Regions from separate parts of the Cytobacillus sp. T106 genome, predicted to be linked through region 1. Evidence: riboswitches for the same ligand, from Rfam matches in the RefSeq annotation. Region 1 holds a riboswitch; the other holds the start of a gene.
What was found. A riboswitch is a leader RNA that binds a small molecule or an ion and turns the genes downstream of it on or off. The one in region 1 is predicted to bind cobalamin.
Positions count from the first base shown of each region.

Region 2: it holds a riboswitch for cobalamin, as region 1 does, so the genes downstream of both, ABU165_RS12730 (ribonucleoside-diphosphate reductase subunit alpha) here and ABU165_RS07895 ((2Fe-2S) ferredoxin domain-containing protein) in region 1, are expected to answer to the same signal.

Region 1 is NZ_JBEUMK010000003.1:49,946-55,223, reverse strand. It holds gene pdxR (MocR-like pyridoxine biosynthesis transcription factor PdxR) at 1-136, opposite strand, end outside; gene ABU165_RS07900 (aspartate/glutamate racemase family protein) at 244-957, shown strand; cobalamin riboswitch at 1,074-1,258, shown strand; cobalamin riboswitch at 1,380-1,572, shown strand; gene ABU165_RS07895 ((2Fe-2S) ferredoxin domain-containing protein) at 1,704-2,090, shown strand; gene cobJ (precorrin-3B C(17)-methyltransferase) at 2,132-3,769, shown strand; gene ABU165_RS07885 (sirohydrochlorin chelatase) at 3,792-4,721, shown strand; gene cobK (precorrin-6A reductase) at 4,718-5,278, shown strand, end outside.
Region 2 is NZ_JBEUMK010000006.1:30,947-36,224, reverse strand. It holds gene pfkB (1-phosphofructokinase) at 1-366, opposite strand, end outside; gene ABU165_RS12740 (DeoR/GlpR family DNA-binding transcription regulator) at 363-1,115, opposite strand; gene ABU165_RS12735 (hypothetical protein) at 1,343-1,726, shown strand; cobalamin riboswitch at 1,949-2,145, shown strand; gene ABU165_RS12730 (ribonucleoside-diphosphate reductase subunit alpha) at 2,280-4,511, shown strand; gene ABU165_RS12725 (ribonucleotide-diphosphate reductase subunit beta) at 4,529-5,278, shown strand, end outside.

The DNA.
Region 1 (5,278 bases):
AGGCTGAAAGCTCGCGTGTTGACGGAACCTTTTCGCCTTCCTGCAATTCCCCATTTAAAATATATGATCTCAGCTTCTCATAAATTTGCTGAGTCAACGACTTTGGGCCTTCCCGAACAATTTGAAACCACATAATCTTCTCTCCAATCTGTCAACTGGTACTATAAAAGTCATCTAATTGTGGCTCTATTTTCATCCAGTATATCATGATATCTTTACAGTACCATAAGGAGGATGATCGAAATGAAAACAATTGGATTAATCGGGGGAATGAGCTGGGAATCGACAAGCGTGTATTATTCATATATCAACCGCCTTGTCCAGGAAAAACTGGGCGGGATCCATTCAGCCCGCTGCCTGCTTTACTCTTTTGATTTTGAAGAAATTGCTGCCCTGCAAAGAAGCGGGAACTGGGAAAAGGCAACTGAAAAAATGATTGAAGCAGCAAGGTTCCTTGAAACGGGAGGAGCAGACTGCATCGTTATTTGCACCAATACTATGCATCTGATGGCAGAAGATCTTCAAAAAGCCTGCAGGATTCCCGTCATACATATTGTAGAATGCGTGGTTGAGGAGATTAAAAAGCAAGGCATAGAGGCAGTTGGCCTGCTCGGCACCAAATTCACAATGGAGCAGACTTTTTATAAAAAAATCCTTGAGGAACATGGCATTGAGGTTCTCGTTCCAGAGGAAGGTGACCGGGAACGGGTTCATGAGGTGATTTTTGAGGAATTATGCAGGGGTGAATTTAAGGGGGAGTCAAAAACTGCTTATCTCGATATCATTCACCGCCTGGAAAAGAAAGGCGCCCAGGGAATCATCCTCGGATGTACGGAAATTCCCCTGTTGATCAGTCAGGAAGACTGCCGGCTGCCTTTATTCGACACAACTTTTATACATGCATCAAAGGCAGTGAAATTCGCACTGGGAAGTCAATATAATCCTTCGAATTCCTGATAATAGAACTGCTGATAAAGGCATTTTTGCTGAAAAATATCATAATATGTCATATCACAATTGGTAAAACAATACAATACTTGAATTATTAGAATTTTAGAGTAAATTAAGAGAGAATCTAATAGCCATTTAAAAGTGCCCATTTTGACAAATGGGATAATAGGGAATCCGGTTAGAATCCGGAGCAGCCCCCGCTACTGTATATGCTGATGAAATTGCCATCATCCACTGGGAAACCGGGAAGGAGGCAAGAGTAAAGTGACGTATAAGCCAGAAGACCTGCTTTTAAATTTCGTTTCTTATTCTTCGGAGGGAAGGCTGGGAATGATTTTTCTTTCTTTTTTGCATGCCAAAAAATGAACAGGAAATCATCTCGCGCCTTAATTCCGGAATATTGGGATTAAGGTTTTTTTATATGCTGAAATGAATACAAAAACATAGGTGCATGACAGCTGTGACAGGCTGTCGTGCTTAAAAGGGAAGCCGGTGCAATTCCGGCACGGTCCCGCCACTGTGAAAGGGGAATCCAGCTGCAGCAGCCACTGATGAATGTCGGGAAGGCGCAGCCGGGTGACGATCCTGAGTCAGGAGACCTGCCTTGTTTTTTCTTTCTTTAGCTCCTACGGGTCATAGGTGCTGGAAGACATGATGCATAGGCAATCCTTTTTTGCCTATGCCTGCTTCTGGCACTCTGCCCAATGGGGTTGGAGTGCCTTTTATTTTTTCAAAAAGAAGGAGAGATCATGATGACAACCTGGAATCTGACACGGACGAAAAGCCATGTATTGATCTGCAATGGCTCAAGCTGCATGAGAAAAGGCGGCGAAGAGGTGACAGAGGCCATCCGTGATGAAATCAGCCGGCTGGATCTGGATGCTGAGGTGCATACCACCAGGACAAGATGCAACGGGCGCTGCAAGGATGCATGTGTGGTAGTCGTGTACCCTGAAGGAACTTGGTATAAGGCGGCAACTGAGGAGATTGGCCGGAAAATCATCCGGAATGAGCAAGCCCCTGTCTATGAGCTGAGGGAGTCTATTCTTTATGAATATGAGGAAAGCACTTTCGTTAAGGTGAGCGAAGACTCAATTAAAGGGATTGAGAAGCCTGCAAAAGAGCTGAAGGAAGTCTGACCGCTATGGGACAGCCATTTTGCCAAAAGGAGAGGATAGCTGTGAAAGGTAAGCTGCTGATTGTCGGCTTCGGCCCTGGGAATGCGGAACATATCACAAAAAGGGCGAAGGACGCCATTCAGGAAAGTGACTATATCATTGGCTACAAAACGTATGTAGAGCTGATCCGTGATCTGATCACAGACCAGGAAATCATCAGTACAGGGATGTCGGAAGAGGTATCCAGGGCACAGGCAGCAGTCAGGTATGCTGAAGAAGGGAAGAAGGTTGCCGTCATTTCAAGCGGGGATGCAGGGGTCTATGGAATGGCAGGGCTTGTCTATGAAGTGCTGATTGAGAAAGGCTGGAGGGAATCAGACGGTGTCGCCGTGGAAGTGATCCCCGGGATATCGGCCATCAATTCATGCGCTTCCCTGATCGGAGCTCCGGTCATGCATGATGCCTGCACCATCAGCCTAAGTGACCATCTTACTCCGTGGAGCATCATTGAAAGGCGGATTGAAGCGGCAGGCATGGGAGATTTTGTCGTTGCTTTGTATAATCCGAAAAGCGGCAGGCGGACGAGGCAAATTGAAGAGGCACAGAGGATTTTGGCTAAATACCGTTCGCCTGAAACACCTGTCGCCCTGATAAAAAGCGCTTACCGAGACAGTCAAAACGTTGTTATCACCAATCTCAAGGATATGCTTGAATTTGATATCGGCATGCTGACGACCGTGATGATCGGGAATTCATCAACCTTTATTTACGATGGCAAAATGATCACCCCAAGGGGCTATCAGCGAAAATACACTTTGGATGCTGCAGAGCAAAGGCTCCGTCCGCACGAACGGCTGAGGCCGGAAAATGAGCCATGGGCCCTTCACGAGGGGAAAGCGGAGCAGCCTTCCGTTCAAAAGGCTGGTAAGCATAGTGCTTCACCTGCCGAGCTGGCCATGGAAGCACTGGAAAGAGCGTCTGGAAAGTCATACAGAAAACAGGAAGCCCTCAGTCCGTCGCCGTCTATGCTCCATGTTCCGGAGAAAGCCGCAGATACTTTTGAGCTGGCTGTAAGTCCGGGAATCGCCAACAAAAAGTTTACCCCAAAACAAATGATAACACTGGCTGAAGTGGCAGGCGAAGAGGGGACGATGGAATATACACCTCATCACCAGATATTGCTGCGGATCCCGACAAACAATCCTGAGTCCGTCACTATGAAGCTCGAAAAGGCAGGATTCCTTCTGGCTCCGGTTGGAGATGTCTTTCAATTGAAGGCCTGCGACTTCTGTGAAGGGGAAAAAGGCGCTTCCATACCATATGCCGAGGAGATTCAGGCGAAGCTTGGCGGGATCCAGCTCCCGAAAGAGCTGAAGCTTGGATTCAATGGCTGCGGTATGGCCTGCTATGGAGCAGTGAATGATGATATCGGCCTTGTATTCCGAAAAGGCAAATTCGACTTGTTCCTTGGTGCCAAGACAGTTGGCCGGACCGCTCATCCCGGGCAGGCAGCTGCGGAGGGTATACCGCCCGATCAAATCGTCGGCGTGATTGAAAGCATTGTCCGGGAGTACAGGGAAAACGGTCACCCGAATGAGCGCTTTTACAAGTATTTCAAGAGGGCCAGACAAGTTCAGGGCTTTAAGCATAAAGATATCGCTCCGGTTATCGAATTGGAGCCAGCCCCTTGCGGCGAATAACTATACAGGAGGAGAGAAGTTCATGAGAGCAGTATTGCTGGTAGGCCATGGAAGCAGAGATCCCGAAGGAAATGTCCAGGTAAGGGAATTTATCAGGGAGCTTGAGCCCAGGCTCGATTCCTCGCTTTTGGTAGAAACATGTTTCCTTGAATTTGAAATGCCGACAATCAGCCAGGGAATACAAGCTTGTGTAAGAAAAGGAGCCAAGCATATTGTCGTTATCCCGATCATGCTCCTTCCGGCAGGACATTCCAAGATTCATATTCCTGCGGCGATCGATGAAGCAAAAGAGCATTATCCCGGCGTACAGTTTACATACGGCAGACCCATCGGCATTCACGAGGAAACTTTTGAAATCAGCAAGACCCGGCTTGAAGAAGCCGGTGAAAACTGGCGGGAGAGTGAAGAAGGGACAGCTGTCATCCTTCTTGGCAGAGGGGGAAGCGATCCGGACGCAAATAGCGAGCTTTTCAAAATTGGCCGCCTTCTCTGGGAAAAGACCTCCTTTAAGCTGGTTGAACCGGCATTTATGGGTGTTTCAGACCCTCTCATTCAGGAGGGGGTAGAAAGATGCATAAAGCTTGGAGCAAAAAGAATCATCATTCTGCCGTACTTCCTGTTTACCGGTATTCTGATCAAAAGGCTTGAAAACATGATGGAAGGCTTTACAGCTGCCCACCCGGAAATTGAATTCAAGCTTGCCGGCTATTTTGGATTTCATGAAAGGCTGCATACCATTATAAAAGACCGGATTGATGAGGCCCTTCTAGGGGATGTGAAAATGAACTGTGATACATGCCAGTATCGCCTCGCGGCAATGGAGCATATCGATCACCACCACCATCATGACTATGATCACCATCACCATCATGAGCACGGCGATCACCATCATGACCATGCCCACACCCATGCCGGAGAAGAGCATCAGGAAAAAGAGGTTCAAAAGATATGATCCTCTGCCTTGCCGGCACCAGTGATGCAAGAGAACTGGCAGTGGAAATGAAAAAAGCAGGCTACGATGTCATTACTTCTGTCGTGACTGATAACGCTGCGCTGGAGTTGGAAAAGAAGGGGCTGGAAGTACGTGTCGGCAGGCTGTCAAGGGAGGAATTCTCCGACTACATAAACTTACAGAATATCAAAGTGATCGTCGACGCGAGCCACCCTTTTGCTGAGGAGGCGAGCCGGAACAGCATCCAGGCAGCCGCAGATGCAGAAATTCCTTATATTCGCTATGAAAGGGCTTCCCAGTCTTTTGAGGATGAGAGGATTACCTTCGTTTCCAGTTATGAGGAAGCAGCAGTGGCTGCGGAAGGAAAGAAGGGTGTCATCATGCTGACGACCGGAAGCAAAACACTGCAGATTTTCACGGACAAGCTTCTTGGAGACCCGGATATCCGGCTGGTAGCCCGCATGCTCCCCCGTAAAGACAATATGGAGAAATGTGCTGAGCTTGGTTTTCCGCAAAAAGATATCGTTGCGATGCAGGGACCTTTCACAAAAGAATTT
Region 2 (5,278 bases), on a different contig from region 1:
CCGGCTGATTTCAGAAGTCAATGCATCCAGGTCTTCCTTGCTGATTTCAGGCCCCCTGGCATTGATTTCAGTTTCCTGACCGCTTTTCAATTTGATATTGATTCTCGTGTCATCCTTTACCAGGACAAAACGGGTTCTAATATTCTCTTCCTGGAGAGAGTCTGTGATATATCTGCCGGTGAATCCGCCGGCAAAACCGATTGCTTCGCTGTCAACTCCCATCCTTTTCAGGACCCGGGAAACATTGATGCCTTTTCCTCCTGGAAATTTAGATTCATTTTTTGTCCTGTTCAAACTGCCTATCTCGACATTGTCAAGCTCGACAATATAATCAACTGAAGGATTAAGTGTCAATGTATAAATCATGCTGTCACAACCTTAATTTTTGTTTTACTTATAAATTGTTCCCTGCTGTCTGCATCAAGTTCATTTGTGATAATGGAGGCTTCATGGAGCTCAGCAATTTTTGCGAAAGCGATTTCAGAAAACTTCGAACTATCCGAAAGTACATATGCTTCCCTCGACAGTGAAATAGCTGTCTGCTTGATCATTGCTTCCTCCTGGTCCGGTGTGGTATAGCCGAACTGCGGATGAATTCCATTAACACCCATAAAGCATTTATCAAACCTGTATTGCCCAAGGCTCGCTAAGGCTCCCCTGCCTATGATGGCATTTGTGTGCGGCTTTGCATACCCGCCCACAAGGAAGGTCTTAATCCCTCTTTCCATAAGGCTTTGAATATGCATAAGGCCATTTGTCACGACAACAATGTCTTTCAGAGGCAGAAAGGGAATCATTTCCTGAACGGTTGACCCTGCATCCAGATATAGGCAATCCCCTTCTTCTACAAGGCCTGCTGCATACTTGGCAATATCCTTCTTCTCATGACGGTTTATGGATGATTTCTCAACCATGCTCGGCTCTTGAAGCTTTCCCTGCAGCCTGGCAGCGCCTCCGTGCACCCTTTTTAAAAATTTATCATTTTCAAGCTGTGATAAATCCCGTCTGATGGTTGATTCTGAGGAATCTGTCATTTCTACAAGTTCCTGTATTTTAACTGTATGCTTCTCTTTAAGCATTTGCAGAATGAGCTGATGTCTCTCTGGCGTCAGCAAGATTGTCACCTCCCAGCTCTTTATTATTGCCGCTTCATGGCTTTTGGCTTAGAAGTTTAAGATTTATTATGTAAGCCAATTGTAATGGAATCGATTTCAAAAATCAATCATTTTCACTCATAAACAATCAAATAGATTCAATATTTGATTGTTTATGAATGTTTTTGTTTTATTTTAATTATTTTGATAATCGTTATGTTTTGTTAGCTGTCTAAAGGGAGGCTATAATGAAAGAGCAAAAATATATAAATGTTTTGGAGAGTGTCTCAGTGAAAAATATTGGCGGTTTTTATCTTGAATTGATTAAAGTAATCATCATTGCTGTTGCTGCGTTTGCCCTTTTTGGGTCATTCCATGAAAAGATTCTTGAACTTGCGGTTCCGGCAGATGAAGATATAACAGGCAAAGCGTTCGGTCTGCCATTCTATATTCAGTCTGCTGCTTTATGCATGCTTCTTTTTCTTCTTTATAAGACAAATCTGCAGAGGTGGAGCTGGTATAAAAAATGGAAAAATAGCGGCAGGCTTTCGACAAATACGGCTCGGATTCTGCTAATTGCAGGGAGCGCCATGCTTCTCCTTCCATATTTTTATTATTTTATCGCTTTATGATTGCTGTTGGTTTTTAACTATGCTACAATCATGGTACAACATATTGATAATCCACCAGGAATCAGCACTACATATTGTTGTCCTTGTGAATGAATTTTGTTTATGGTCTCTTTTTCCTTTTTCGCTTCTGAAACTCGGGAAGCGATTTTTTTTGCAGAGAGTCCGGGGATTTTAGCGAATAATCGTCCTGGCTGCCGATTTTTGGCACCAGCCTTCAATTGAATAAGAATCCGCAAGCGATGGTGCCCTTTTAGGGCATAATAGGGAATCCGGTTCAACGCCGGAGCTGTCCCCGCAACTGTAAGTGTGTACGAAATGAGCATCCACTGTATATGAACGCTGAATAGGCGCATATATGGGAAGGGCTCAGAGTAGGATGAAGCACAAGCCAGGAGACCTGCCATGCTTGTACGAGTTTCGGTTCTTCGGGGATTGGGAAGATGAAACGATGGTATAAATCGTTTTATTTTCCTTTATGCCGTCGTTTGATCCGCCCAAATTGTGGGCGGATTTTTTTATTGTCAAAATACTGATCAACCCAGGAGGTACGACTATGAACATTTCTTCCGCAAAACCGCTGCCATTGGCATCCATTGATTCTGATTTCCCGCATTTGGATTTTCAGCCGCTTTATAAAAGGGCGACTCAGCTTCAGGATAATCACACTCCAAGTAATGATGAACTGCTAAACCAGCTGATTCTTGATTCCCTTTCCATGATCAGCGAGGCTGAGCCTGACTGGACATACGTGGCCGCCCGCCTGTACTTATCAAGTCTTTATGAGAAGGCTGCCGAGCACCGGCGCTCCACTGCCGGAGAAAGCTATGGCCCACTGTATGGGCTTATCACCGATTTAACCGATGCCGGCGTCTACTCCCCAGTCCTGCTGGAATCCTACACAAAAGAAGAAATTGATATAATCGGGACTTATATTGACCCGGAAAAGGACAGGCTTTTTACATATATAGCAGTGAAAATGCTTGCTGACCGCTACCTGAGCCGGGATAAGAAAAAGAGGCTTTTTGAGCTGCCTCAGGAAAGATTCATGATCATCAGCATGACTTTGAACCGTTCAGAGCCAAAGGAACGCAGATTGTCCCTCATTAAGGAATCCTATTGGGCTTTAAGCAATCTGTATATGACAGCAGCAACCCCTACACTTTCCAATGCAGGAAAAAATTGGGGCCAGCTTTCAAGCTGCTTTATTGATACTGTAGATGACAGTCTCCAGGGCATATATGACAGCAACACAGATATCGCCAATCTTTCCAAGAACGGCGGCGGCATCGGGGTCTATCTGGGAAAAATCAGAAGCAGGGGCAGTGATATAAAAGGCTTTAAAGGGGCTTCATCAGGGGTCCTTCCATGGATGAAGCAGCTTAATAACACAGCTGTCAGCGTCGATCAGCTCGGCCAGCGCAAAGGGGCAGTCAGCGTCTATCTCGACATCTGGCATAAAGATATCTTTTCCTTCCTGGACAGCAAATTGAATAACGGTGATGAACGCTACCGCACCCATGATTTATTCACCGGGGTCTGCCTGCCGGATCTATTCATGGAAACGGTAGAAGCCCGCGGGGACTGGCATTTGTTCGATCCCCATGAGGTCCGCAGCGTTATGGGCTTCTCCCTTGAAGACTTTTATGATGAAAAGCCTGGTGCAGGTTCATTCAGGGTTAAGTATGAAGAATGCGTCGCAAACCCGCGGCTGTCGAAGCAAAAAGTTCCGGCAATCGATATTATGAAAAGGATTATGATCAGCCAGCTGGAAACCGGCACTCCATTCATGTTTTACCGTGATGAGGTAAACAGGAAGAACCCCAATCGTCATTTGGGGATGATTTATTGCACTAATCTCTGCACTGAAATCGTGCAGAATCAAAGCGCAACGATCACAAAAGACCAGCGCGAGGAAGATGGCCGGATCATCATAGAGAAAATTCCCGGCGATTTTGTCGTCTGCAATCTTTCATCTATCAATCTGGCAAGGGCAGCAGCCGACCATGTATTGGAAAGATTGATTCCCATTCAGGTCAGGATGCTTGATAATGTGATTGACTTGAATACCATTCCCGTCCTGCAGGGAGTGGCCACCAACCGGAAATACAGGGCAATTGGACTCGGGACCTTTGGCTGGCACCATTTGCTCGCCTTGAAAAAGCTCAGGTGGGAAAACGAAGAAGCCGTCCGGCTGGCAGATGAATTGTACGAAAAGATTGCCTTCCTGACGATTAAAGCAAGCATGAATCTGGCGATGGAAAAAGGATCATACCCGGGCTTCAAGGGCTCTGACTGGCATTCAGGCGAATATTTTACATCCCGGGGATACAGCAGTTTGGATTCTGTGCATGATTGGGATTCATTGATGCAGGCTGTCAGGAAAAATGGAATCCGAAATGGATATCTGATGGCTGTAGCACCAAATGCATCAACTAGCATCATTGCAGGAAGCAGCCCGAGCATTGATCCGATATTCAGGAAATTCTACTCTGAGGAAAAGAAAGATTATAAGATTCCGGTAACGGCACCCGACCTGAATGAGCATACAACCTGGTACTACAAATCGGCTTATGTGATTGACCAGCATTGGAGCATCCTGCAGAACAGCAAAAGACAGAAGCATATCGATCAGGCAATTTCTTTTAATTTATATGTGCAGAACAATATTAAAGCGAAGGAACTGCTGGATTTGCATCTGTCTGCCTGGAAAAACGGACTGAAGACGACATACTATGTCCGCTCTACTTCTTCCGACTTTGAAGACTGCGATTCCTGCTCAAGCTAATGAAAAGGAGTGATTCGATGACAACCCCTGTCAATAAGAGAGAAATCATGAATAAAACAGCACCAAACCGCTCTACTGGAATCATCAACGGAGAATGTTCCAATATCCTGAACTGGGACGATGTGAGGTTTCAATGGGCCTTTCCTAAATATAAACGGATGCTCGCCAATTTCTGGACCCCTTTTGAAATCAATATGTCACAGGACATCAAGCAGTTTCCTGATTTATCAGAAGAAGAAAAGGAGGCTTTCTTAAAAATTATCGGCCTACTGGCACTGCTTGACAGCATTCAGACTGATTATGCCGGTAAGGTCGCTGACTACCTGACAGATTCCAGCCTCTCCGCCCTGATGATCATCCTTGCCCAGCAGGAAGTGATCCATAACCATTCTTATTCTTATGTGCTTTCAAGTATTGTTGATAAGAATAAGCAGGATGAGGTATTTGAATTCTGGCGGACCGAGCCTGCCCTAATAAAGCGGAATGAATTCGTGGCTTCAGGCTACAGAAATTTTGCAGAGTCGCCCACTGTCGACAGCCTTCTTAAGTCCATCATATTTGATGTTGTTTTAGAGGGGCTGTTCTTCTATTCCGGCTTCGCCTTTTTCTATCATCTGGCACGAAACCAGAAAATGGTCGCTACCAGCACGATGATCAACTATATTAATAGAGATGAACAGCTGCATGTCGACCTTTTCGTTAAAATTTTCCGTGAAATCCTTGATGAATATCCTGAGCAGAACACAAAAGAGCTGGCGGAATTCGCA